3 linked regions of the Pseudoduganella dura genome follow. The protein of the gene in region 1 interacts with the protein of each later gene in a pairwise test. Links are inferred from orthologs where the notes say so. Each region holds a gene or a part of one and is shown on either strand. Other genes may lie near its edges. The genes, in order: GJV26_RS20835, GJV26_RS14590 and dnaA.

The links.
Region 2: the proteins of GJV26_RS20835 (region 1) and GJV26_RS14590 interact in binary tests that used the Escherichia coli proteins (3 or more experiments, as listed by UniProt). The link is inferred for Pseudoduganella dura from one-to-one orthologs.
Region 3: the proteins of GJV26_RS20835 (region 1) and dnaA interact in binary tests that used the Escherichia coli proteins (3 or more experiments, as listed by UniProt). The link is inferred for Pseudoduganella dura from one-to-one orthologs.

What each region holds. Positions count from the first base shown.
Region 1 is NZ_WNWM01000002.1:4,764,892-4,768,496, forward strand. The notes cover bases 1-2,852. They hold GJV26_RS20835 (replicative DNA helicase), read left to right. Parts: upstream 1-659; coding sequence 660-2,045; downstream 2,046-2,852. Other genes in these bases: rplI (50S ribosomal protein L9), read left to right, coding at 1-314; GJV26_RS20840 (DUF47 domain-containing protein), read left to right, coding at 2,112-2,738; GJV26_RS20845 (inorganic phosphate transporter), read left to right, coding at 2,763-2,852. Also shown: more of GJV26_RS20845, read left to right, coding at 2,853-3,605. UniProt on the Escherichia coli protein: The main replicative DNA helicase, it participates in initiation and elongation during chromosome replication. Travels ahead of the DNA replisome, separating dsDNA into templates for DNA synthesis.
Region 2 is NZ_WNWM01000002.1:3,321,784-3,332,882, forward strand. What follows is about bases 5,032-7,986. They hold GJV26_RS14590 (UvrD-helicase domain-containing protein), read left to right. Parts: upstream 5,032-5,450; coding sequence 5,451-7,523; downstream 7,524-7,986. Other genes in these bases: GJV26_RS14585 (SRPBCC family protein), read right to left, coding at 5,032-5,305; GJV26_RS14595 (SlyX family protein), read left to right, coding at 7,520-7,732; GJV26_RS14600 (outer membrane beta-barrel protein), read left to right, coding at 7,876-7,986. Outside these bases: GJV26_RS14570 (primosomal protein N'), read left to right, coding at 1-1,917; GJV26_RS14575 (dihydrolipoyl dehydrogenase), read left to right, coding at 1,988-3,433; GJV26_RS14580 (HD-GYP domain-containing protein), read left to right, coding at 3,584-4,693; more of GJV26_RS14585, read right to left, coding at 4,823-5,031; more of GJV26_RS14600, read left to right, coding at 7,987-8,427; GJV26_RS14605 (response regulator), read right to left, coding at 8,434-9,060; GJV26_RS14610 (sensor histidine kinase), read right to left, coding at 9,057-10,292; GJV26_RS14615 (GMC family oxidoreductase N-terminal domain-containing protein), read right to left, coding at 10,386-11,099. UniProt on the Escherichia coli protein: Rep helicase is a single-stranded (ss)DNA-dependent ATPase involved in DNA replication; it can initiate unwinding at a nick in the DNA. It binds to ssDNA and acts in a progressive fashion along the DNA in the 3' to 5' direction.
Region 3 is NZ_WNWM01000002.1:3,423,535-3,434,569, reverse strand. The notes cover bases 1-2,891. They hold dnaA (chromosomal replication initiator protein DnaA), read left to right. Parts: upstream 1-677; coding sequence 678-2,105; downstream 2,106-2,891. Other genes in these bases: dnaN (DNA polymerase III subunit beta), read left to right, coding at 2,271-2,891; GJV26_RS15015 (hypothetical protein), read left to right, coding at 271-420; rpmH (50S ribosomal protein L34), read right to left, coding at 110-244; rnpA (ribonuclease P protein component), read right to left, coding at 1-88. Also shown: more of dnaN, read left to right, coding at 2,892-3,377; gyrB (DNA topoisomerase (ATP-hydrolyzing) subunit B), read left to right, coding at 3,425-5,923; GJV26_RS29940 (FxDxF family PEP-CTERM protein), read right to left, coding at 5,971-6,582; GJV26_RS14990 (JAB domain-containing protein), read right to left, coding at 7,387-7,554; GJV26_RS30630 (heparinase II/III domain-containing protein), read left to right, coding at 7,783-10,542. UniProt on the Escherichia coli protein: Plays an essential in the initiation and regulation of chromosomal replication. Binds in an ATP-dependent fashion to the origin of replication (oriC) to initiate formation of the DNA replication initiation complex once per cell cycle.

The sequences.
Region 1 (3,605 bases):
TCGAAGCCAAGCGCGCCGAACTGGAAAAAGCCGCCGCTGAAAAGCTGGCAGCCGCACAGGGCCAGGGCGAAAAGCTGAACGGCATGACCGTCAACGTGTCGCAAAAAGCTGGTGTCGATGGCCGCCTGTTCGGCTCCGTCACCAACTACGACATCGCCGAAGCCCTGACCAAAGCCGGCTTCGCCGTGGAAAAAGCTGCCGTGCGCCTGCCGAACGGTCCGCTGAAGACCACCGGCGAGCACGCGGTATCGGTGGCACTGCACACCGACGTCGTGGTCGATGTGACCGTCGCCGTCGTTGGCGAAGCTGCCTAAGCCTGCCGGGAACCTGTTCCTCGACAGACTGTCGCACCAATGAAGAAGCCGGGTTCGCCCGGCTTTTTTTATGGCGCGGCCGAACCGCATATCGCGGGATCGCAGTCCACCGTTACCAGGCCGACATGCGTTGCAGGGCGCCGCGCCGGTGGTGGCAATCCGGCGCGCCGGGGTTGCAACAGTGCCGCGACAGCGCGGCGACAAGCCCGCGGTTTGGCTGTTATAACTGACAGTCGCGGGGCGGTTGCAAGCCTGCGAATCCCCCGCAAGCGGCGTGGCGCTCCTGCCACCAAACTTGCCAACCATTATGAACTCTGACCTGCGTATGCAGGTATAATGCGCGCCATGAATGCCCCATCCGACCCGCAAGTCGATTCCCTCCGCATCCCGCCGCACTCGATCGAAGCCGAGCAATCGGTCATCGGCGGCCTGCTGCGCGATAACGCCGCGTGGGACCGTATCGCCGACTTCATGCACGCGGAGGATTTCTACCGCTACGACCACCGCATCATCTTCGAACAGATGGTCCGGCTGATCAACGCCGGCAAGCCGGCGGACGTCATCACCGTGTTCGAAGCGCTGACGATGCTCGGCAAGGCCGATGAAGTCGGCGGCCTGCAATACCTGAACGCGATGGCGCAGAACACGCCGTCGGCCGCCAACATCCGCCGTTACGCCGAGATCGTGCGCGACCGCGGCGTGCTGCGCAAGCTGATCACCGTGGCCGATGAAATCTCCGGTACCGCGTTCAGCCCGCAGGGCAAGGAAGTCAAGCAGATGCTCGACGAAGCCGAGTCCAAGATCTTTGCGATCGCCGAGCAGGGTGCGCGCGGCTCGCAGGGCTGGACCGCGGTGCAGCCGCTGCTGACGCAGGTCGTCGAGCGCATCGATGAACTGTACAGCCGCGACAGCGGCAGCGAGATCACCGGCGTGCCGACCGGTTTCGCCGACCTCGACAAGATGACGTCCGGCCTGCAGGCGGGCGACCTGGTCATCGTGGCCGGCCGCCCGTCGATGGGCAAGACGGCATTTTCCGTCAATATCGGCGAAAACGTCGCGATCGAAGCCGGTCTTCCCGTCGCCGTGTTCTCGATGGAGATGGGCGGCGCGCAGCTGGCGATGCGTATGCTGGGCTCCGTTGGCCAGCTCGACCAGCACCGCCTGCGTACCGGCAAGCTGAACGACGAAGACTGGCCACGGCTGACGCACGCCATCCAGAAAATGAACGAAGCGCAGCTGTACATCGACGAAACGCCGGCGCTGAACCCGATCGAGATGCGCGCCCGCGCGCGCCGCCTGGCGCGCCAGTGCGGCAAGCTCGGCCTGATCATCGTCGACTACCTGCAGCTGATGACGGGTTCGCAGCCCGGCGACAACCGCGCCGCCGAGATTTCCGAGATTTCCCGTTCGCTGAAGGGCCTGGCGAAGGAACTGCACTGCCCCGTGATCGCGCTGTCGCAGCTGAACCGCTCGCTGGAACAGCGGCCCAACAAGCGCCCCGTGATGTCCGACCTGCGCGAATCCGGCGCTATCGAGCAGGATGCGGACGTGATCATCTTCCTGTACCGCGACGAGGTCTACAACCCCGATTCGCCGGACAAGGGCACCGCCGAGATCATCATCGGCAAGCAGCGTAACGGTCCCATCGGCGCCATCCGCCTCACCTGGATGGGCATGTACACCAAATTCGGTAACTACACCGGTAATCTGTCGATCTACCAGGGCGACTGATGCAATGAGGGGCCGTCTTGAGCAACGGCCCCGGCAGCACCCACGAATCAACCAACGGAGAATAAAATGTTTGGACGCCTGATGCCCACCGAGGGCAAATTCTTTGACCTGTTCAACCAGCATGCTGAACTGTGCGTCAAGGGCGCGAAAGAAATGCTGGGTCTGATGACCAATTTCGACGACCTGGAAAACCGCGTGCATGCGATCGAAAGCATCGAAAAACAGGCCGACAAGATCACCTACACCACGGTGGATCTGCTGCACAAGACGTTCATCACGCCGATCGACCGCGATGACATCCACAAGCTGATCACCAAGATGGACGACATCCTGGACATGATGGAAGACGCGGCCCAGACCGTGTCGCTGTACGACCTGCACGCCGTGACGCCGGAAGCCAAGCGCCTGGCCGAACTGGTGCTGGCCTGCTGCGAGAAGGTCAAGGAAGCCGTGGCGCTGCTGTCGAACATGGACAATGCCCGCGACATCGTCGGCATCTGCGAAGAGATCGATCGCCTGGAATCGGACGCCGACCACGTGATGCGCGCCGCGATGTCCAAGCTGTTCCGCGACGAGCCGGACGTGCGCAACCTGATCAAGATGAAGGCCATCTACGAGATCCTGGAAACCGTCACCGACCGCTGCGAAGACGTGGCCAACATCATCGAAGGCATCATCGTCGAGAACGCGTAAGCGTCGCACGATCAAAACAAAAACATGCAGACTTTAGAAATCAGCATTTACGCGCTGGGGCTGCTGATCGCCCTGGCCCTGATCTTCGACTTCATGAACGGCTTCCACGACGCGGCGAATGCCATCGCGACCGTGGTGTCGACAGGCGTCCTGAAACCGCAGACCGCCGTGGCGATGGCGGCGTTCTTCAACTTCATCGCGATCTTCGTCGTCGGCCTGCACGTGGCGACCACGATCGGCAAGGGTACCATCGACCCGCATGTGGTCGACCATTACGTGATCTTCGGCGCCCTGGTCGGCGCCATCGTGTGGAACCTGATCACGTGGTACTACGGCATTCCGTCGTCGTCGTCGCATGCGCTGATCGGCGGCCTGGTCGGCGCGGCGGTCGCCAAGTCGGGTACCGGCGCGCTGATCGCCGGCGGCCTGATCAAGACTGTGGTGTTCATCGTCGTGGCGCCGCTGCTGGGCTTCTTGCTCGGCACGCTGATCATGCTGATCGTGTCGTGGGTGTTCGTCAAATCCACACCGCGCCGCATCGACACGTGGTTCCGCCGCCTGCAGCTGGCTTCCGCCGCCTACAGCCTGGGCCACGGCGGCAACGATGCGCAGAAAACCATGGGCATCATCTGGATGCTGCTGATCGCCTCCGGCCACGTGGCCGCCGATGCGACCGCGCCGCCCACCTGGGTCATCGTTTCCTGCTACGGCATGATCAGCTTCGGCACGCTGTTCGGCGGCTGGCGCATCGTCCGGACGATGGGGCAGAAGATCACCAAGCTGAAACCGGTCGGCGGCTTCTGCGCCGAAACCGGCGGCGCGATCACGCTGATCATGGCATCGATCTGGGGCGTGCCCGTATCGACC
Region 2 (11,099 bases), 1.4 Mb from region 1 along the record:
TTCGGCAGGCGTGAAGTCGTCGGCATCATCGTGGCCATTGCCGACGAGACGGATGTGCCCGAGGAAAAGCTCAAGGAGGCGCTGGCGGTGCGCTCGCAGCTGGCGCCGGTGGCGCTGCAATGGCTGGCACTGGCGGGCTTCGCGGCCGAGTACTACCAGCGGCCGCTGGGCGAGGTGGCGCTGCCGGGCCTGCCGAAGAACCTGCGCCTGTCCACCACCGTGGCGCTGGACCGCGCGATCAGGAAACTGGCGAAGATTGCCGACGGGCACGATCCCGCGCCGGTCGGCATGCCGGTGCTCAATCCGGAACAGCAGCACGCGGCCGATGCGATCGGCGGCGCGCAGGGTTTCGCGCCGATGCTGCTGTACGGCGTGACGGGCAGCGGCAAGACCGAGGTGTACCTGCAGGCCTGCGCCCAGGTACTGGCGCGCGAACCGGACGGGCAGATCCTCGTGCTGGTGCCCGAGATCAACCTGACGCCGCAGCTGGAATCGAATATCCGCGCGCGCTTCCCCGGCGTGATGATGGCCACCCTGCACAGCAGCCTTGCCGAGGGCGAGCGCATGCTGCACTGGCTGGCCGCGCACCAGGGCCAGGCCCGCATCGTGCTCGGCACGCGCCTGGCCATCCTCGCCTCGCTGCCGCACCTGAAGCTGATCGTGATCGACGAGGAACACGATCCCTCCTACAAGCAGCAGGAAGGGTTGCGCTACTCGGCACGCGACCTGGCCGTATGGCGCGCCTGGCAGCTGAAGATTCCCGTGGTGCTGGGATCGGCCACGCCATCGCTGGAAAGCTGGCACCATGCGCAATCGAAGCGCTACCGCAAGCTCGAGCTGCGCGAGCGTGCCGTCAAGCAGGCCACGCTGCCGGCCGTGAAGCTCATCAACATGGAGCACGACAAGCCGAAGGATGGCCTGACCGCGCCGCTGGTGGCGGCATTGAGGCTGCGGCTCGAGCGCGGCGAACAGTCGCTGCTGTTCCTGAACCGGCGCGGCTACTCGCCGGTGATCTGCTGCGATTCCTGCGGCTGGGTCAGCGACTGCCAGCGCTGCACGGCATTCATGGTGCTGCACAAGGGCGAGTTCAAGCTGCGTTGCCACCATTGCAGCCTGGAGATGCGCATACCGCGCCATTGCCCCACCTGCGGCAACGTCGACCTGCAGCCGCTGGGCCGCGGCACGCAGCGCATCGAGGAAGGCCTGCAGGCAATGTTCCCGGCGGCGCGCATCCTGCGCATCGATGCCGATTCGACGCGCCGCAAGGGCAGTGCGCAGGAAGCCTTCGATACGGTGCACCGCGGCGAGGTCGATATCCTGATCGGCACGCAGATGGTCGCCAAGGGCCACGATTTCAAGAAACTCACGCTGGTCGGCATCCTGAACCCGGATACGGCGCTGTTCTCGCAGGACTACCGGGCCAGCGAGCGCCTGTTCGCGCAGCTGATGCAGGTGGCGGGGCGCGCCGGCCGCACCGCGCAGACCGAGGGCGGCAGCCCCAGCGAAGTGCTGGTGCAGACGCGCTACCCGGAACATCCGCTGTATGGCGCGGTGGTCAGGCACGACTACGACCGCTTCGCCGGCGCGCTGCTGGCCGAACGCGCGCAGGCCGGCCTGCCGCCCTACCTGTACCAGGCAATGCTGCGGGCCGAGGCGCCGGAACTGGCGAAAGCGATCGATTTCCTGCAGGCCGCGCGCGACTGCGTGCAGGCCGAGGACATCGCGGAAGGCATCACGATCAACGACCCGATCCCGATGAGCATGACGCGCGTGCACAACGTCGACCGTGCGCAATTGCTGGTGGAAGCGGCATCGCGGCCCGCGCTGCAGGCATTCCTGAAGGAGTGGATGGCGCGGCTGCGGGACATGAAAGCGCGCGTGAAATGGTCGCTGGAAGTGGACCCGGTCGATATCTGATCATTCGCCCGCCCTGCCGCGTCCTGCGGCGCCCTGGTGTACGATGCCGACAGAATTCCTGGAGGAACCAATGAAGCATATTCGTTGCGACGTAGCGATCATCGGGGCCGGTACCGCCGGCCTGTCGGCCTACCGCGCGGCGCGCGCGGCCGGCAAGCACGCGGTACTGATCGAAGGCGGGCCCTACGGCACCACATGCGCCCGCGTGGGCTGCATGCCCAGCAAGCTGCTCATTTCCGCGGCCGAGGCCGCGCACGCGCTGCACACCGCGCCGGCCTTCGGCGTGCACCCCGGCGCCGCGCGGATCGACGGGCCGGCGGTGATGGACCGGGTGCGCCGCGAGCGCGACCGGTTTGCCGGCTTCGTCGTCGAGAATGTGGAGGGGTTGCCGGCCGCCGACAAGCTCCGCGGTTATGCCCGCTTCGCGGCGCCCGGTCGCCTGGTGGTGGACGAGCACACCGAGGTGCAGGCCGAGCGCATCGTCATCGCCACCGGTTCCGTGCCGGTCGTGCCCGAGGAATGGGCGCGGGCGGGGCCGCGCGTGATCCACAGCGACGCCGTGTTCGAATGGACCGACCTGCCGAAGTCGGTGGCCGTCATCGGTACCGGCGTGATCGGCCTGGAGCTGGGGCAGGCGCTGCACCGGCTCGGCGTGCGCGTGGCGCTGTATGCGCGCGGCAACAGCATCGCGCAGCTGAGCGATCCGGCCGTGCTGGCCGATGCGGCCGCCGTGCTGCAGGAAGAACTCGACGTGCGCTTCCAGACCCAGGTGGTATCCGTGCAGCCGGATGGCGAACAACTGGCGTTGACCACGCGCAATGCCGCCGGCGACGAGCGCCAGGAACATTACGAGCACGTGCTGGTGGCGATCGGCCGCGCGCCGAACGTGCAGGCGCTGCGGCTGGACCTGGCCGGTATCGAGCGCGATCGCCGCGGCATACCGCTGTACGACCGCACCACGATGCAATGCGGTACCAGTCCGATCTTCATCGCCGGCGACGCCAACGACGAATTGCCATTGCTGCCGGAAGCGGCCGACCAGGGCAGGATCGCCGGCCACAATGCCGCATGGTATCCGGACGTGCAGCCCGGCCTGCGCCGCACGCCGCTGGCGATCGCCTTTACCGAGCCGCAGATCGCCACCGCCGGCGCCGGCTGGCGCACGCTGTGCCAGAGCCATCACGGGGGCTTCGCGGTGGGTACCGTATCGTTCGCGAACCAGGGCCGCAGCCGGGTCATGCTGCAGAACAAGGGCACATTGCGCGTGTACGGCGAATACGGCAGCGGCCGTTTCCTGGGCGCCGAAATGGCCGGGCCGCGCGCCGAGCATATCGGCCACCTGCTGGCCTGGGCCGTGCAGGCGGGACTCACTGTCGCCGCGATGCTCGACATGCCGTTCTATCATCCGGTGGTGGAGGAGGGCGTGCGCACCGCGTTGCGCGACCTGGCCGAGGCATTGAAGCATCCACCACCGGAGCCGCGCCAGCCGTGTCCCGACTGCACGCCGGGAACGTAAGCGGAGATGTACTAAACGACAACCTGGCTTGATTTCCCCCAAAAACACTGCGGACGCATTTCCTTCTTGCTATAGACTGTTGATATAAAGCAAAAGCACGAAGGTGGATCTCTATAGATTCATACCTGCAGGCAATAAATTGGGGGCATCATGACGAAACGGCGATTGACCAGGAGCGACGTCCGCGTTGGCGAAACGCTCGCGTGGGACGTGTTTGGCGAAAACGGCGCGCTGCTCGTGCGCAGGGGATTCCTGCCGTCTTCCGACGTGCAGGTCGACAGCCTCGCGGAGCGCGGCTTCATCGACGACCAGATGCCGGCGGCGGGAATGTCCGCCGCCGAGCCGCCGTCGGTACTGCGCCTGCTGAACCACGCGGTGGCCGAGCTGGGTCCGCTGCTGCACCGTATCGCAGCCGGGGGCGGCAGCGTGCAGGCCGAGCTGGAACAGGTGGCGCTGCTGGTCGCGCAAGCCGTGGCGATCGACCCGGAAATCGCCGCCGCCTGCATCCTCCACAACCAGCGTGTTGCCGCCTACGCGGTGCGGCACTGCATCGACACCGCCGTGGTGGCGCAGATCCTCGCCCGCGCGGTCAAGCGGCCGGAAGCGGAAACGTTGTCGATGACGCTGGCGGCGCTGACGATGAACGTCGCCATGCTGCGCCTGCAGGATGCGCATCCCGGTTTGTCCGGCGAGGAAATGGCGCTGGTCCGCGCCCACCCGGAACGCGGCGCGGCGCTGCTGCGCCAGGCCGGCGTCACCGATCCGGTATGGCTCGACTGCGTGCTGTCCCACCATGAAAACGAAGACGGCAGCGGCTACCCGCGCGCGCTGGTGGGCGATGCGATCGCATTGCCGGCCAAGCTGATCGCGCTGGCCGACCGCTACTGCGCCCGCGTGTCGGACCGCCCCTTCCGCAAGCCGATGCTGCCGAACGCGGCGCTGCGCGACATCCTGCTCGATGCGCGGCATGCGCTGGATGCGCAACTGGGCGCCGTGCTGATCCGCGAACTGGGGGTGTACCCGGTCGGCACCTTCGTGCGGCTGCTCAATGGCGAAGTGGGCGTGGTATCGCGCAAGGGGCTGAACTCGACGACGCCCTACGTGCAATCGTTCATCGGCCCGCGCGGTGCGCCACTCGATGTATTCCTGCTGCGCGACACGCGCAGCGACCTGTCGGCGATCCGCGATGTGCTGGGCGCCGGCCAGGTCGAGACCCGGATCCGGATGGAACAGGTATGGGGCAGGGCGGCGCTGCCGTGAATCCGGTCGCGTTGTTCACCTGTCCGGCAAGATCAGCAGCGCGTTGAAGACTGCCCGGCGCTGTCGAAGACCAGCCAGGCCCGTGCCTGGCGTTTTCGGCCGATATGGCAGCCGGTCCTCCATGCCGCTTCAGTTCAGCGTCGCATCCAGGCGGCCCTGCTCGGCCAGCTCGCGCAGCACGCGGATCGTGTCGATATCCGATTCCTTGTAGGCCGAGCGGCGAAAATCGTCGTACATCGCGTTTTCCGCGTCTTCGCGGGCGTTGTGGGCATCCTCGTACTCGAAGCGCACGAACAGGTGGTCGGTGCCATGCGTTTCGATCGTCATCGTCAGGCTCGACTTGCTGATCTCGCCCTGCGCGGCCACTTCATAGCGGATGACGTGGGGGTATTCCAGCACCACGGTATCCTCGATCACCAGTTCGCCGTAGCGCTGCGTGCGCCGGAAACCCTTGTCGGTGCGCGCGCCGATGCGCACTTCGTCCAGGTGCGGCACGAACAGCTTGGGCGATTCGGCACGCAGCACGAGGCCGCGCCACAGCTGCTCGTGGGTGAGGGTATCGATCAGCGGGTTCAGCGGATCGTTGATTTCAATCAGATGTTCGAATTTCATGGTTGGCAAAAAGTGTCGTGAGCCGAATGCCACTATATTCCTCCCGCACCGGAAATATCAATGGCCGAGGCGGTACAATGGCAGACTGCGTGGCGGGCTCTGCCTGCCGCACCCCCCGCTTTCTCCTGCTTTTCTATTCTCCAACATGTCCAACGCCCCCCGATTCGGCCTGAATGGGCCGCAAAGCGAAGCTGTGCTGTATCTCGACGGTCCAGCCCTCGTGCTGGCCGGTGCCGGCTCGGGCAAGACGCGCGTCATCACGCAGAAAATCACCTACATGATCGAGGAGCGGGGCTACGATCCCCGCACCATCGCCGCGCTCACGTTCACCAACAAGGCCGCGCTGGAGATGCAGGAGCGGGTGGCCAAGCTGCTGAAACAGCCGCGCCAGGCCAAGCAGATCACCATCTCCACGTTCCACTCGCTGGGCGTGAAGATCCTGCGGCAGGAGGCGAACCACCTGGGGCTGAAGGACCGCTTTTCCATCATGGACAGCGACGATTGCTACTCGCTGGTGCAGGACCTGGCGCTCACCACCGACAAGAACCTGATCCGCCGCATCCAGAACGACATTTCGCTGTGGAAGAACGGCCTGGTGATACCGGAACTCGCGCTGCGCAACGCCAAGGACGAGGACGAGGCGCAGTCGGCGCGCATCTACGCCAGCTACGTGGGCACGCTGTCGGCCTACCAGGCGGTCGATTTCGACGACCTGATCCGGTTGCCGGTGGAACTGTTCCGCGACAACGGACCCGTGCGCGACAAGTGGCAGCGCCGCCTGCGCTACCTGCTGGTCGACGAGTACCAGGACACCAATACCTGCCAGTACGAGCTGCTCAAGCTGCTGGTCACCGGCATCGGCAAGAAGCCCATGTTCACCGCCGTGGGCGACGACGACCAGGCCATCTACGCGTGGCGCGGCGCCACCATCGAAAACCTGTCCAACCTGCAGGTCGATTTCCCGGACCTGCGGCTGATCAAGCTGGAGCAGAACTACCGCTCCACCACCCGCATCCTGCAGGCGGCCAATGCCGTCATCTCGAACAACCCGAAGCTGTTCGAAAAGTCGCTGTGGTCCGAGCACGGGCTGGGCGAGCCGATCAAGGTGCACGCGATGCCCACCGAGGAGGGGGAGGCGGACCAGGTGGCGATCATGATCTCGGCAGACCACTTCGAGCGCAAGAACAAGTGGTCGGATTACGCGATCCTGTACCGTGGCAACCACCAGGCCCGCATCATCGAGCAGTCATTGCGCAACCAGCGCATCCCGTACACGATCTCGGGCGGCCAGAGCTTCTTCGACAAGGCCGAGATCAAGGACATCATCGCCTACCTGCGCCTGCTGGCCAACCAGGACGACGATCCCGCCTTCATCCGCGCCGTGACCACGCCGCGCCGCGGCATCGGCCAGTCCACGCTGGAAGTGCTGGGCGCCTTCTCGGGCCAGTGGCAATGCTCGCTGTTCGAGGCCGTGTACAAGGGCGGCATCGAAGCCAAGCTGACCGACCGCCAGCTGCAGCCCCTGCGCGACTTCTGCAATTTCATCAACGACCTGGAAGCGCGCGCCAGCCGGCCCGGCCAGGCCGGCAGCGGCGACAACGCCGCGCAGGTGCTGGACGACATGATGGAAGCGATCCATTACGAGCACTACCTGTACGACACGCTCGAGGAGCGCGCCGCGCAGGGCAAGTGGCAGAACGTGCTGGACTTCGTCAGCTGGCTCAAGGAACGCGGCCGCGGCGGCAAGGACGGCGATGGCGAGGAAAAGAACGTACTGGAACTGACGCAGATGGTGGCGCTGATGTCGATGCTGGAAGGGAAGGATGAAAATCCCGATGCGATCCGCATGTCCACCCTGCACGCATCGAAGGGCCTGGAATACCCGCACGTGTTCCTGGTCGGCGTGGAAGAGGGCATCCTGCCGCACAAGGGCGATCCGGATGCGCCGGTGGAAACGCTGGCCCAGCGCATCGAGGAGGAACGCCGGCTGATGTACGTGGGCATCACGCGGGCGCAGCGCACGCTGCAGCTCACATGGTGCAAGAAGCGCAAGCGCGCCGGCGAGCAGGTACACTGCGACGTTTCGCGCTTCATCGCCGAGATGCAGCTGGACGTGGGCGACGCCGTGCCGAAGGAAACCGAAGTGATCTCGCCGCGCGAACGCCTGGCCCGCATGAAGGAACTGCTGGCCACCTCGAAACCAAAGGAAATTACGTGAACCCGGAAGAGCAGAACGAAGCGCGCTTCGTCGACATCGAAATCAAGCTGGCCCACCAGGAAGACCTGGTGGAATCGCTGAACGCGCGCATCTACGAGCAGCAGAAACAGATCGACGGGCTGGAAGGCATGGTGGCCCGGCTGATCGAGCACATGCGCACGCGCGACACCACGCAGGCGCCGCTCAACGAACGGCCGCCGCACTACTGATCCGGACGTCATGACCGCGCACCAGTGCCGTTCGTCATGGTCGCGAACCATGACGAACGGCACATGCGGTATCGAACCCTGTTTCCTACACTGGCGCAGCGATGCGGCCGGGCAGTCCGGCGGCACGCCAGTGAAAGGACAACATGAAACGTTCGATACTCGTTGCGCTGGTCTCCATGCTTTGCGCTAATTCCGTCTTTGCCCAATCCTACGCCGGCATCTCGCTCGGCAAGCGCGGCACGCAGCAGTGGCGCGAAGCTGCGGGCACCGTGCTGGAACCCACCGGCCGCGCCGTGCCGGTTACCGTCTACGGCGGCTACAGGTTCACCGACATGCTGGCGCTGGAGGCAGGCTTCGCACGGCTGTCGGACGCCGATTACGCCACCACCGGCGGTGAAACGTCGGCCCGGTCCGGCGCGCTGTACCTGGCCGGCAAGGCCACCTTCGCGATCAACGACAAGCTGGCGTGGTACCTGAAGGGCGGCGTCGCCCGCAATTTCCTGGTGCTGGAAACGCCCGGCGACCGCGAGGAAAAGGCGCACAACTTCCGGCCCATGGGCACCGCCGGCATCGAATACCGCTTCACGCCGCGGGTCGCCGCCGTGGCCGAGCTGGCCTCCTACGGCAAGATCGAAACGCCGAAGGCGCGCATGCGGCACAACGTGCTGCAGCTGGGTGCACGCTTCGATTTCTGAGCGGGCTCAGATCAGTTCCAGCTCGATGCCGCGCAGCACGGCGCGCACCCGGTCGCGTACCCCCAGCTTGGCGAGAATGCTCGACACGTGATTCTTCACGGTGCCTTCGCCGCACCCCAGGTTGCCGGCGATCTCGGCGTTGCCGAGGCCGCCGGCCATCAATGCCAGCACTTCCGTTTCCCGCGCGGTCAGGGATGCCGGGGCCGCCGCCGCGGGCCCGGCGCTGCGGCGGAACGATGCGCGCGTGCGCTCGGTCAGCGCCGGGCGGAACAGCGTCTCGCCCGCCTTCACGGCACGGATGCCGTCGGCCAGCCGCTCCAGCGATATATCCTTCAGCAGGAAGCCGCGTGCGCCCGCGCGCATCGCGTCGAACAGCGCATCGTCGTCATCGAACGTGGTCAGCATGATGGTCGGCGGCAGCGCCGCGGTCTCGCGCAGCAGCTCCACACCGCCGCGGCCGGGCATGCGCACGTCGAGCAGCAACACGTCCACCGCCGTCCGGGCCAGCATGCGGCCGGCCTCGATGCCATCGGCCGCCTCGGCCACCACGCGGATATCGTCCGTCAGGTCCAGCAGGCCGCGGATACCGCTGCGCACCAGCGTCTGGTCGTCGACCAGCGCCACGCGGATCATGCCGCGCTCCCCGGCAGGCGCATTTCCAGGGCCAGCCCGCCCGGGGCGCCGGCGGCGACATGCAGGTCGCCGCCCATGTCCGTCAACCGCTCGCGCATGCCGCGCAGGCCGTTGCCTTCGACGATTTCCGGCACGCCGCGGCCATTGTCCACCACGCGTGCAACTGTCATGCCGGCGCTGGTTTCAAGGTGGATCGTCAGCCGCGTTGCCTGCGCATGGCGCAGCGTGTTCGTCACCGCTTCCTGGATGCAGCAGAACAGCGTGTGCGCCACGTGCGGCGGATGGCGCGCCGCCTGGTCATCGATATTGAGCTCGGTGCGCAGCGCCGGCAAGCCGGCGCACAGCACGCGCAGGGCTTCGGCCAGGTCGATGGCGCGGTCCTGGCGCGCGTGGGTGACCACGCCGCGCACCTGCGCCAGCAGGTCCTTCCCCAGTCCGTGCGCGGTACCGAGTGCCGCCGGGGCGGCACCGCCGGCCTGGCGCAGCGCGAGATCGAGGTGCAGGTTCAGCGCCGTCAGGTGGTGTCCCAGCGTATCGTGCAGGTCGCGCGCGATGCGCATCCGCTCCGCACCCCGCACCGTTTCGCCGAGCAGGGTCTGGGTGGCCAGTACCTGCGCGTGGGCGGCGGCCAGGGCCACGCGCGACAGGCGTTCGCGCAGTACCAGGCGGGCCAGGTAGAAGGCGGCACCGATCAGCGTGCGTTCCAGGGACAGGTAGGCCAGCATCGACCAGCGCAGGTCATGCTGCATTCCGCTGGACGCCGTGGCGATCAGCGCGCCATCCGTCACGACACCCAGCAGGTATTGTGCGACCAGCCATTTCAGCCCGGTGCGGATCGGCAGCAGCATCGCCAGCTGCGCCGCGACGAGCAGGTGGAACACCAGCGAATCCATGGCCAGCGCGCAGGCCAGCTGGCCGGCCAGCAGCAGATGGCGCCGGCGTGGCGCGGCGGTGGTGCAGGCGCCATATGCCAGCGCGGCGCACAGGCCGACCACCGCTATCTTTGCAGCCGCGTACAGGACGAAGGCAAGTGGGGCCACCGCACCCTTTTCGGCAAGCAGCCCGGCGATCCGGTAGGCGAACAAGCCGATCGGATTATGCAGTTCCACGCGGCCCACGCCCTCCGTCATCACGGCGGCCACGTCGAGCGCCCCGAACATCAGCGGCCCGGCCATGGCGATCGCCCAGGGGGGCAGTTGAGGCAGCTTCAGGCCGGCGGGGAATTGGCGCATTGTCGAATCGGCAATCGAAAAGCGCATTGTAGAGTGCAAACGCGGGGCGGTGGCAATCGCGTCGCAGGTGCTCTCAGGTGCTTCCGGCTTCCATCATGCAGCGCTTCGGGCGGCCGGCACCGCGCCGGCCAGGTGCCGCCCCAGCCGCCGGCCCAGGCACAGCAGTGTCAGCGTGGGCGGCAGGCCCCACGGCGCCGGCAGCACGGCGGCGTCGCACACGTAAAGCCCCGGCGTGGCGGTTGCGAGATCGGCATCCACCACTTCACCGATCGGCGCCGTGCCGCCCGGGTGGGCGGCAAAGTGATGGCTGGCGAACACGTGCCGGGCGCCGGCCAGGCGCAGGACGTCGCGCGCGACCGCCACGCCGCGGCCGAATTTCGCCTTGTCCGCTTCCGTCAGCGTCTTGTCGGCCCAGCGCGGGCCCACGGCGCCCCCGGCCTCGTCGGCGATCTTCACCATGACCGACAGCGTGCGCGCATGGGCGGCCAGCCGGTCGAAGCGGCCCACCTGCGCGGCGAACGCGCCGTACATCGGCCGCGGCAAGGTGAGGTCGGCGAACGATATCCCTTCATCCGGCAGCGCCAGGCCGGCCGCCATCGGCACCTCGGCACCGCCGTCGAGATCGTCGACACTGCCCATCACCGCCACCACCGGATCGCTGAAAAACGGTACCGCCGCCGGCGCCAGCCCGGAGCTGTGCAACAGGCGCGGGCTGCCAATGCCGCCCGCCGCCAGCACCACGACCGGTGCGCGCACCATGTGCACCGCGCCGGCGGCCGTGACAGCGACACCCGCCGCGCGGCCCTG
Region 3 (11,035 bases), 1.3 Mb from region 1 along the record:
ATGAAAATTCATCCGTTTTAACGATGCGCCGAGCGCGCGCGAAGTCGTGGGAACCTTCGCCTGTCGAGCCGTTGGAACTGCTGTCCACGCTCAGCGAACAAGCGATGGCTTATACAGCCAGGCGCTTGCGGCCCTTGGCACGGCGTGCGTTCAGGACCTGACGGCCGCCACGGGTAGCCATACGTGCACGGAAGCCGTGGGTGCGCTTGCGGCGCACGACGGAAGGTTGGTAAGTACGTTTCATGTTGGTCTCGCTAAAGAAGCAAAAAAATGCAAAATCGGGCTGCCGCACCGCTGACGAGTCAGGCCGGGCGCCAGGTTATCCCTTCAGTTATTGGTGCCAATGACATTTCGCGCACTTATGCCCACAACGTCCGGCACAAGCTGGCCAATCTCATCGCCCGCAAGGATCCGCGCTGATCGTAAACTGAAAAAACACGGAGTACGGGCGGGGAACCCTGAATTATCGGCATTCGGACATGCCTTGTCAACAGCAGAACCGGCCTGCGACGGGCCTTTGGCCCCCATTTTTCGATAAAATCTGGTACAACCCTGTGGATAACTTGTGGGGTTCGGGAGTAGAATAGCGTGTTACGTGTGGCGCATATGGGCCGCCCCTGAACAATCTGGCAGCCGGCCCATGCTGCCCTCCCAAAGCTTTTGCAGATAGACGATTCATGGAAAATTTCTGGCAGACCTGTTCCGCCCAACTGGAACTGGAGCTGACTCCGCAACAATTCAGCGCGTGGATCAAGCCACTGGTGCCCCTCGATTATGAGAATGGCAAGCTGCGCATCGCGGCACCCAACCGCTTCAAGCTCGACTGGGTGAAATCCCAGTTCGCCAGCCGCATCACCGCCCTTGCATCGCAATACTGGGAGGCGCCGACCGAGGTGCAGTTCGTGTTGAACCCAACGCTGAACCCGCCACGTCCCAAGCCGACCGAGAGCGCCAGCACGAACACCGACAACGGCGGCATGCCGAACGGCGGTGGCGCGCCCTCCATGTATCCGGCGGACGTGCGCACCGGCGATCCGGTCACGCCACCGGCGGGCAACGAGTATGCGAACCAGCGCGGCCGCGAGCAAAGCAAAATCAACACCGATCTCACGTTCGACAGTTTCGTGACGGGTAAAGCCAACCAGCTGGCGCGCGCCGCCGCGATCCAGGTGGCCAACAACCCGGGCGTTTCGTACAACCCGCTGTTCTTCTACGGCGGCGTGGGCCTGGGTAAAACCCACCTGATCCATGCGATCGGCAACCAGGTGATGGCCGACCAGCCGGGCGCGCGCATCCGCTACATCCACGCCGAGCAGTATGTGCGCGACGTGGTCACCGCCTATCAGCGCAAGGGCTTCGACGACTTCAAGCATTACTACCACTCGCTGGACATGCTGCTGATCGATGATATCCAGTTCTTCGGCGGCAAGAGCCGCACGCAGGAAGAGTTCTTCTATGCGTTCGAGGCGCTGATCGCCGCGAAGAAGCAGATCATCATCACGTCGGACACGTATCCGAAAGAGATCACGGGCATGGACGACCGCCTGATCTCGCGCTTTGACTCCGGCCTCACGGTGGCGATCGAGCCGCCGGAGCTGGAAATGCGCGTGGCGATCCTGCTGAAGAAAGCCAAGTCGGAAGGCGTGACGCTGTCCGACGACGTGGCGTTCTTCGTGGCCAAGCACCTGCGCTCGAACGTGCGCGAGCTGGAAGGCGCACTGCGCAAGATCCTGGCTTACTCGCGCTTCCACGGCAAGGACATTTCGATCGATATCGTCAAGGAAGCGCTGAAAGACCTGCTCTCCGTGCAGAACCGCCAGATCAGCGTGGAAAACATCCAGAAGACGGTGGCGGACTTCTTCAACATCAAGGTCGCGGACATGTATTCCAAGCGCCGCCCTGCCAACATCGCGCGGCCACGCCAGATCGCGATGTACCTGGCCAAGGAGCTGACGCAGAAGAGCCTGCCGGAAATCGGCGAGCTGTTCGGCGGCCGCGATCACACCACGGTGCTGCACGCCGTGCGCAAGATCGCCCAGGACCGCACCAAGAACCCGGAGTGCAACCATGAATTGCACGTGCTGGAGCAGACGCTGAAAGGCTGATGGCTGCATTAACCCCAACAGCGGCTGCCGGGGTCTGACCCCGACGGGTCAGACCCCGGAAGTTTGCTTCTGGGGTTAATGACGTTCCTTCAACACTTTGCCATCCAGCTCAGCAACAATTAGCATTACAACTTATCGAGTTATTAATTTTTTTCGAGGATATCTATGCAACTGGTCAAAACCACCCGAGATACGCTTCTTCGGCCACTGCAGATCGTGAGCGGTATTGTCGAGCGTCGGCACACGATGCCGATTCTGGCCAATATCCTCATCCGCAAGGACGGCGAAGCGGTCTCGTTCCTGTCCACCGATACGGAAGTGCAGATCACCACCAACGCCAGCATCGGCTCCGGTGAGGAAGTGGCCGGCACCACGGTTGCCGCCCGCAAGCTGCTGGACATCCTGCGCGCACTGCCGGAATCGGGCGACGTGTCGCTGACGCTGGTGAACAAGCGCCTGACGGTGCAGAGCGGCAAATCGCGTTTCGCGCTGCAGACGCTGGCCGCCGAGGAATTTCCGACCGTACAGCAGGCGGAAACCTTCAACGCCTCGTTCACGCTGCCGCAAAAAACGCTGAAGCACCTGTTCAACATGGTGCATTTCTCGATGGCCCAGCAAGACATCCGCTATTACCTGAACGGCCTGCTGCTGGTGCTGGACGGCGAGAACGTGATCGCGGTCGCCACCGACGGCCACCGCCTCGCCTTCTGCCAGGTGAAGACGGAACAGGCGTTCGCGCGCCAGGAAGTGATCATTCCGCGCAAGACGATCATCGAGCTGCAGCGCCTGCTGGAAGAAAACGACGACCCCGTACAGCTGGATATCGCCGGCAACCAGGTGAAACTGGGCTTCACGGATATCGAACTGATCTCCAAGCTGGTCGAGGGCAAGTTTCCCGACTATACGCGCGTGATCCCGAAGGGCTACAAGAACGACTTCACGATCGGCCGCGATGAGCTGCTGCGCTCGCTGCAGCGCGCCGCCATCATGACCAGCGACAAGTTCAAGGGCGTGCGCTGCATCATCAGCCCGGGTTCGCTGAAGATCTCGTCCACCAACGCGGACCAGGAAGAAGCGGTCGAGGAACTGGAAATCGACTACGGCGGCGACAGCCTCGACATCGGTTTCAACGTCACGTACCTGCTGGACGTGCTGAACAACCTGAAGTGCGACCAGGTCAACGTGGCGCTGGGCGACAGCAATTCGTCCGCGCTGATCTCGATCCCGGACAATCCCGACTTCAAGTATGTCGTGATGCCGATGCGGATCTGATCATTCGCACAGTTGGAATCAACAGAAATTTATTGAGAAAGTAGTCCATGTCCGAACGCCCAAACCTAGTACCAGTGCAGGTCAACTCCGAAGATTACGGCGCCTCCTCGATCCAGATCCTGGAAGGCCTGGAAGCAGTTCGCAAGCGCCCCGGCATGTATATCGGTGACACCTCGGACGGCACCGGTCTGCACCACCTGGTATTCGAAGTGCTGGACAACTCGATCGACGAATCGCTGGCCGGCTACTGCACCGAGATCCACGTGACGATCCATTCGGACAACTCGATCTCGATCACCGACAACGGCCGCGGCATCCCGGTCGGTTTGAAGATGGACGACAAGCACGAACCGAAGCGCTCCGCCGCCGAGATCGTGCTGACCGAGCTGCACGCGGGCGGCAAGTTCGACCAGAACTCGTACAAGGTGTCCGGCGGCCTGCACGGCGTGGGTGTTTCGTGCGTCAACGCGCTGTCGAAGCTGCTGCGCGTGACCGTGCGCCGCGACGGCAAGGTGCACCAGATGGAATTCGTGCGCGGCGTGCCGCAGAACCGCGAGATCGAGATCCGCGACGGCGTGGCCGTTTCGCCGATCAAGGTGATCGGCGAAACCGATAAGCGCGGCACCGACGTGCACTTCTGGGCCGACGAAGAAATCTTCAGCCACGTGGAATTCCACTACGAGATCCTGGCCAAGCGCATTCGCGAACTCTCGTTCCTGAACAACGGCGTGAACATCAAGCTGTCCGACCAGCGCACCGGCAAGGATGAAACCTTCGCGTTCGAAGGCGGCACCCGCGGCTTCGTCGAGTACATCAACAAGGCCAAGACGGTGCTGCATCCGACCGTGTTCCAGGCCACGGGCGACCGCATGTCGGACCAGAACACGAACATCTCCGTGGATGTGTCGATGCAATGGAACGATGCCTTCAATGAACAGGTACTCTGCTTCACGAACAACATCCCGCAGCGCGACGGCGGTACCCACCTGACAGGCCTGCGCGCGGCGATGACGCGCGTGATCAACAAGTACATCGACGAGCACGACTTCGCCAAGAAGGCGAAAGTGGAAATCTCCGGCGACGACATGCGCGAAGGCCTGACCTGCGTGTTGTCCGTAAAGGTGCCGGAGCCGAAGTTCTCGTCGCAGACGAAAGACAAGCTGGTGTCCTCCGAAGTGCGCGGCCCGGTCGAGGAGATCGTGGCGAAGACGCTGACGGACTTCCTGATGGAGAAACCGCACGACGCCAAGATCATCTGCGGCAAGATCGTCGAAGCGGCGCGCGCCCGCGAAGCGGCCCGCAAGGCCCGCGACCTGACGCGCCGCAAGGGCGTGATGGATGGCCTGGGCCTGTCGTCGAAACTGGCCGACTGCCAGGAACGCGACCCGGCGCTGGCCGAACTGTACATCGTCGAGGGTGATTCCGCAGGCGGCTCCGCCAAGCAGGGCCGCGACCGCAAGTTCCAGGCGATCCTGCCGCTGCGCGGCAAGGTGCTGAACGTGGAAAAGGCGCGCTTCGAGAAGATGCTGTCTTCCGAGCAGATCACCACGCTGATCGCCACGCTGGGCACGTCGATCGGCCCGGACGAGTTCAACGTCGAGAAGCTGCGCTACCACCGCATCATCATCATGACCGACGCGGACGTCGACGGCGCCCACATCCGCACGCTGCTGCTCACGCTGTTCTACCGCCAGATGCCGCAGCTGGTGGAACGCGGCCACATCTACATCGCCCAGCCGCCGCTGTACAAGGTGAAGGCCGGCCGCGACGAGCGCTACCTGAAGGACGACGTGGAAGAAGCCAGCTACATGATGACGGTGGCGCTGAACACCGCCGTGCTGACCCCGCGCGACGGCGCCGACCCGATCACCGGCGAACCGCTGACCGAACTGGCTCGCCAGTACAACCTGGCCAACGCCGTGATGCTGCGCCTGACCCGCGTGATCGACCGCGCCGCGCTGACCGCCATCATGACCGGCGTACAGCTCGACCTGTCGACCACCGACGCGGCGCAGGCATCCGCCCAGGCGCTGGCCGACAACATCAACGATCCGGCGGTGACCGTGTCGGTGCGCTCGGATGAACTGTCCGACAAGCACATGCTGCGCATCGCACGCATGCATCACGGTAACGTGCGCGTGTCGACGATCGACGCCGACTTCGTCAGCGGCGCCGATTATGGCGTTCTGTCGAATGCGGCCGCAACCTTCACCGGTTTGATCGGCGAGGGTGCCATCATCCGGCGCGGTGAAGGCGAGCGCACCAAGGAATCGACCGTGCGGGACTTCCACGAAGCGATGCAGTGGCTGCGCGACGAAGCGGAACGTACCGTTTCGAAGCAGCGCTATAAAGGTCTGGGCGAGATGAATCCGGAACAGCTGTGGGAAACCACGATGGACCCGACCGTGCGCCGCCTGCTGAAGGTGCAGATCGAGGATGCCATCGCAGCCGACCAGATCTTCACGACGCTGATGGGGGACGATGTGGAGCCGCGCAGGAACTTTATCGAGACGAATGCGCTGAGGGCGGGGAATATCGACGTTTGATGTTTTTATGCTAGCCGTTCAAAAGGGGCCTCGCGGCCCCTTTTCTTTTAACTGGCCTTCTTGCGGCGACGCGCCGCGACGCCCACTGCGCCCAGGCCCAACAGCATCATGCCGTACGTGGACGGTTCCGGCACAGCGGCGACGGTATAGCCGAACGTGAAGGTAGCCGAATTCCAGATGGCGTCGGCACCCGGCAGGTCGTCCATGTTTTCCGCGAACTCCAGGCGCAGGATGCCGTCCTGGCCGACGCTGAAGCTATAGTCGCCGTGCTCCGCACCGGTATCGAGGTTGCGGAAATCCACGCTGCCAGTGTAGTGGTCGGTACCTGCGTGATAACCTCCGTTCGGATCGGCCAGGAAGCTGGGCAGGAAGTAAAGCTGGTTCCATTGCAGGCTGTCGCTGAGCTGCACATATGCCTCGTTGATCATGCTGCCCTGGTTGGCGGTCAGCGTGACATCCCAGGTGAATGTGTTCAGGTGCGAGCGCGCACCGAGGTCCACCTCCACGATGGTATTGCCTTCCCAGCTGAGATACGTATTGCTTGCCACGTCGGCCAGCGTGATCGTCTTGGTCAGGTCCGCCGCGTTGGCGGCCCCGCCGATGGCGCATGCCGCGATGGCGGCGAACATCACACTACGTACCGGTTTCAGGTTTTTCACTTATTGCCCTTTCGAAGTTAGGTGCTGCGTTGGGTGTGAAAAAAATAACACCGGCTGGACGGTTTGGCAGTCCCCCGAAAGTCTAGTCGGTAGCGAATTAAAGGAAAAACAACAGTCGAGAAGAACTAATAAGGTTGCTGTGAAGACGAGCCGCGCTGCCTCACTGCTGGCTGGCCGTCACTGCCAAGCTAAGGTAAAGTAGGCTTCGGCTGACTTCCGGTTTCGGCCAGGAGCGGTCATTGAAGCACTTGGCTTGCACCAATAATTGCGCACTGAAAACGAGCAACATTGTGTCTGATGATAAAAAAAATAGAAATCTTCGAAATGGCTATTGGCGATATCGGCGTATGGGTCGACGGTGGAATTCACCCGCTTCCAACTGATGCATGCGCGTTGCAGTTTTCTCGGCTATGGTCCTAGTTTGCTTACGGTAGCAGCCGTCGTCTCGTCACAGTAGTTATTAACGACGACTTTCGCCTGAACGGACGCAGCTACCGCGACACTGCATTTCCCTGTTGCAGTTGCAACCTGCTGAGTGGCATGTCCAAACGAAGCAGCCGTGAGGGCTACTACCGTCGTGACGGCTTAAAGCTGCCGATCACTGAGCATTGCCGCGCTCGATGGAGCGCCAGTTCACCTGAACTTGTGCGTCCTGTGCTGCGGTAGCAGCCGTGCTGCCATTTCCAGTCTGCGCATCCTGATTGCCCGGGGCGACAGACTTAGGGACAGTTTGTTCAGCATTAGCAGCAGCTGACTCGCGGTAATAGCCTCTCGATGATCGGCCCAATCCGGCCGGTCAGCACTTCAAAATTTATACCTGACGGTGTTCGGCGAACGAGTGTGTCGAGTCTCGGCCACAATAATGTGGTCCGCCACACGGATATCAACAAAGTTCAGTGCCTGGACTAACGTACGGGTGAGACGCACATCTGCCTTGCTCGGCTCCGGCAATCCCAATGCGTGATAGTGCACCAAGTCTCCCAGCTTCAAGCGCGTGCTATCTCTTCTCACAGATTTTTGTATCAAATCAGCAAAGTCTAGAAAATAATTCGGTTTTTATTATAAATAAGGCAATTATCACGTATAATTTTATGGGTTTTACAAAAAATTTTTCAGAGACTAGTAACTTGGTAGTTCCATTCTGCTCGTTCTCGACTGTAAAGCCAAAGAGTATTCATACTGACCTGAACGGAGTCCATCGTGATCAAATTTCTTGCATTATCTATTTCTCTTATGGGAGTAGCACAGGCTGCTCCGACAATCGAATATTTTTATTCCGATTCAAACCATGTCGTCCCAGGGCAAAGTATCAATTTGTATTGGAAAGTCGAGGGTGCCACTAGGATTATATTGAACGGACTTGCAGTGACTGGCAATTCGACCAATGTCGTCATACCATCGGCAGCAGCTAGCAGCGCAGTGAGTTACAAGCTCGATGTCAGTGATATTGCCGGGAACATCGTCTCCAAAACCATAACGCCACAACCAGGGAAAATGCTTAATGGAGAAAGGATTACAGAGGCTTACGTTCCCGGCTGCACATTCACCACAGCGGACTTTTTTACGAATCATTTCGTTCCACGCATTGAACCTCGCGATTGCACAGAAGTAAAAGTAACCCAGCCCATATTTGTTTGGCCACAAGTACCAGATATGGCAACGGGGGTTAATATGACTTTCACCCTGAGCCGCGTAAACTCCGACAACACAAGACAAGTTGTTTATACGACGAACACGACCACTCCACGTATTATCCTGCCGTCAAATATTATGACGCCCGGCTCTTATATTTGGAAGGTATCATACATCAACAGAAACAACCAGGCAAAGACAAGCAATGAACGCCGTTTCATTTTTAACGAAATGAAATATGCGAACATGCCTGCAGCAAGTGCCGTAATTGCAGCAGTCATGGCACGTCCGCATCCGCGGGTTTTACCACGCGATGCCAACAAGCAGCCAATATCCGCCGCTATATTGCAGCAGAAAATCGCGGCGGGCCTGGAGAAGCCTGCTTTCGACAAATATTTTTATCAAGCAAAACAGGTTGATATCGGCAATAAAGATTACACTAACTCTGTTGTTTTACCCGAGCCGGCAACAAAAGAGCAAGCATTCAATGTAGCAAAAGCACAGATGAATGCAGTGGAATGGCTAGCATTTGCATCGCACTTGGATACCAGCCTTGACGCCACGGCAATTGCCCGTTACCGCACCAAGGCTATTGACCGCATGGTTGCCACTGCAACATGGAAAACTGGGCTAGACGGTGTTACCAGCGAATATATTGATGACCAAGCAAATCGTGTCATCATGAGCACGCTGGCGTTAGGCCTGGATCTGTTGCAGAACCAAATGTCCGAAGCGCAAATTAACACAGTGATTGTTGCGATTAACGAACGATTACAGATTACCACAACCAAACTCGACGGTAATCTAAATGGCGACAGCTATTACTCCAACCTATCCAGAAAACCTCTCGACTCCCATAATCTCGCGGCAGTACATTACGTTACCCAAACACTGATGTATGCATCCGGAATACAAACAAAAAATTACGAGATCGATGCAAACTACCAGCAACTTGCAAAATCATGGGAGCGCATGGTTACTACAATGGGCGCTTGGGGAGGCAGTGCCGACAGCGCCCTTGGCGACGGCACTTTCTATGGCTGGATGGCCATGGAAATTTATGCCCCCATGCTCGCAACATATCGGATCATAGCAGGTGCGAATCTGCATGAAACGCCGCCGTTCGCTAACATAGTGAATAATTTCATCGCATTCACTCCACGTCACCGGATTTTCGATTCAGTGATGGGGGCGTTTGGCGATGCAACAGAAAAACGTGGAACATATCTATCATATGCACACTCAACTTATCGCCTGTTTGCTCATCTTTCACGTCGCGAGATTGATCAATGGTATGCCACCGAGACTACTGAGACAGTGCCAACTGTAGTTAAGTCAATCTACTCCTTCTTGATGTATGGAATAGATTCGCAGATTTCAGCTCCGGGAAATACGCCAATCCTGCCGGCTTCCTATCTATTCGAAGACGCTGGAACGGTAGCAATGCATTCCATATCTTCCGACCCTCTCCGATCGAGCCTTTACTTCCGGTCAAGCAAGCTCGGATCGTTCAGCCATAATCATGCTGACAATAATGCATTTACATTTGTCTCAAGAGGCGAAGATATCTTCATTTCTGGCGGGATTTATCCCTCCTATGGAGGCGAGGTATATCAGGCAACGCGACGTGCGACAAGGTTTAAAAATGCCATTACATTCGATGATGGCCTCGGCCAGGCTTACAATACTGACAAACCAAATTTGCCCGTTTTTTCAATGCAAGCGAGTGGGAAGTTGATTAATTATTACCATAAAGATGACGATGATAAACCCTGGTCAATCGCTACGGGTGATGCCACCAATGCATATCGTCAGTTTACCGATAAAGCAACACCCCAATGGCAGCCACTTCTTAACAAGGCGATACGCACGGTTGCTTACAATCGAAAAGCCGGCATCGCTGTTATTTATGATTATGCTGAAAGCCCGATTCCACGTCGATGGGAAGCAAATTTCCAGACTTTGAAACCAGTATCTCTCCCCAGCTCCACGAGTGATCGAATGATCAGGGTGCGACGGAAGGACGGCAGCGATGTTTGCGTCGTATATCATGGATATAATGGAAAATGGACAACGGAATCCATGGGAAAATACTATCCCGAACCAACAGACAAAGACGGGATACTGATTCCTGAAACCACTCAATTCCATACAACGTACACCACGGATAACCTTTCTTCCATATACAGCGGAGTTACAGTTATTACAGAGGATTGCAATGATGCTGACGATGTACCGGTCAAATACATCGAGGGATTAAAATATACTCTGCAGTTCAACGGCAAAGCACTACATTTCGACCGCGAAAAAGTACAAATCTCTGAGTAAGTAGCCGTTACACAGTAACCCCACCTCCCGGTGGTGTTACTTGTGTTATCACCGCCCACCATTACGATCCTCCGCAGGAATACTTGCCAAACCATAGTCAGCTCATTATCTTCTTTTAAAGATAATAATGCAACGTAGCAGATTTATTTTTTACTTAATGTCTTGTGGCAAGATATTGTTTAATTTTCAATAAAATAGTCATATATCTACTTACTATTTAGCACATAACCAAATTGGCCCAGTCTCACAATATTCGGAAAATCCGGTACCGGAACCTGATATTGGGTCACCAAGCTTAGTTCTTGAATTAATCTTCTCAGCAAAAAATCTGTTCACCAAACCCCGCACGGCGGCGATGGCCTCTCGATGATTGGCCCATTCCGGCCAGCCATCACTTCAAAATGCAAACCTGACTCCTGGGGTGTACTCCAGGACTGATGGGTAAACGTCTCCTTGGGGCGGAACCGGACTGACCAGTCTTAACCGTCATTGG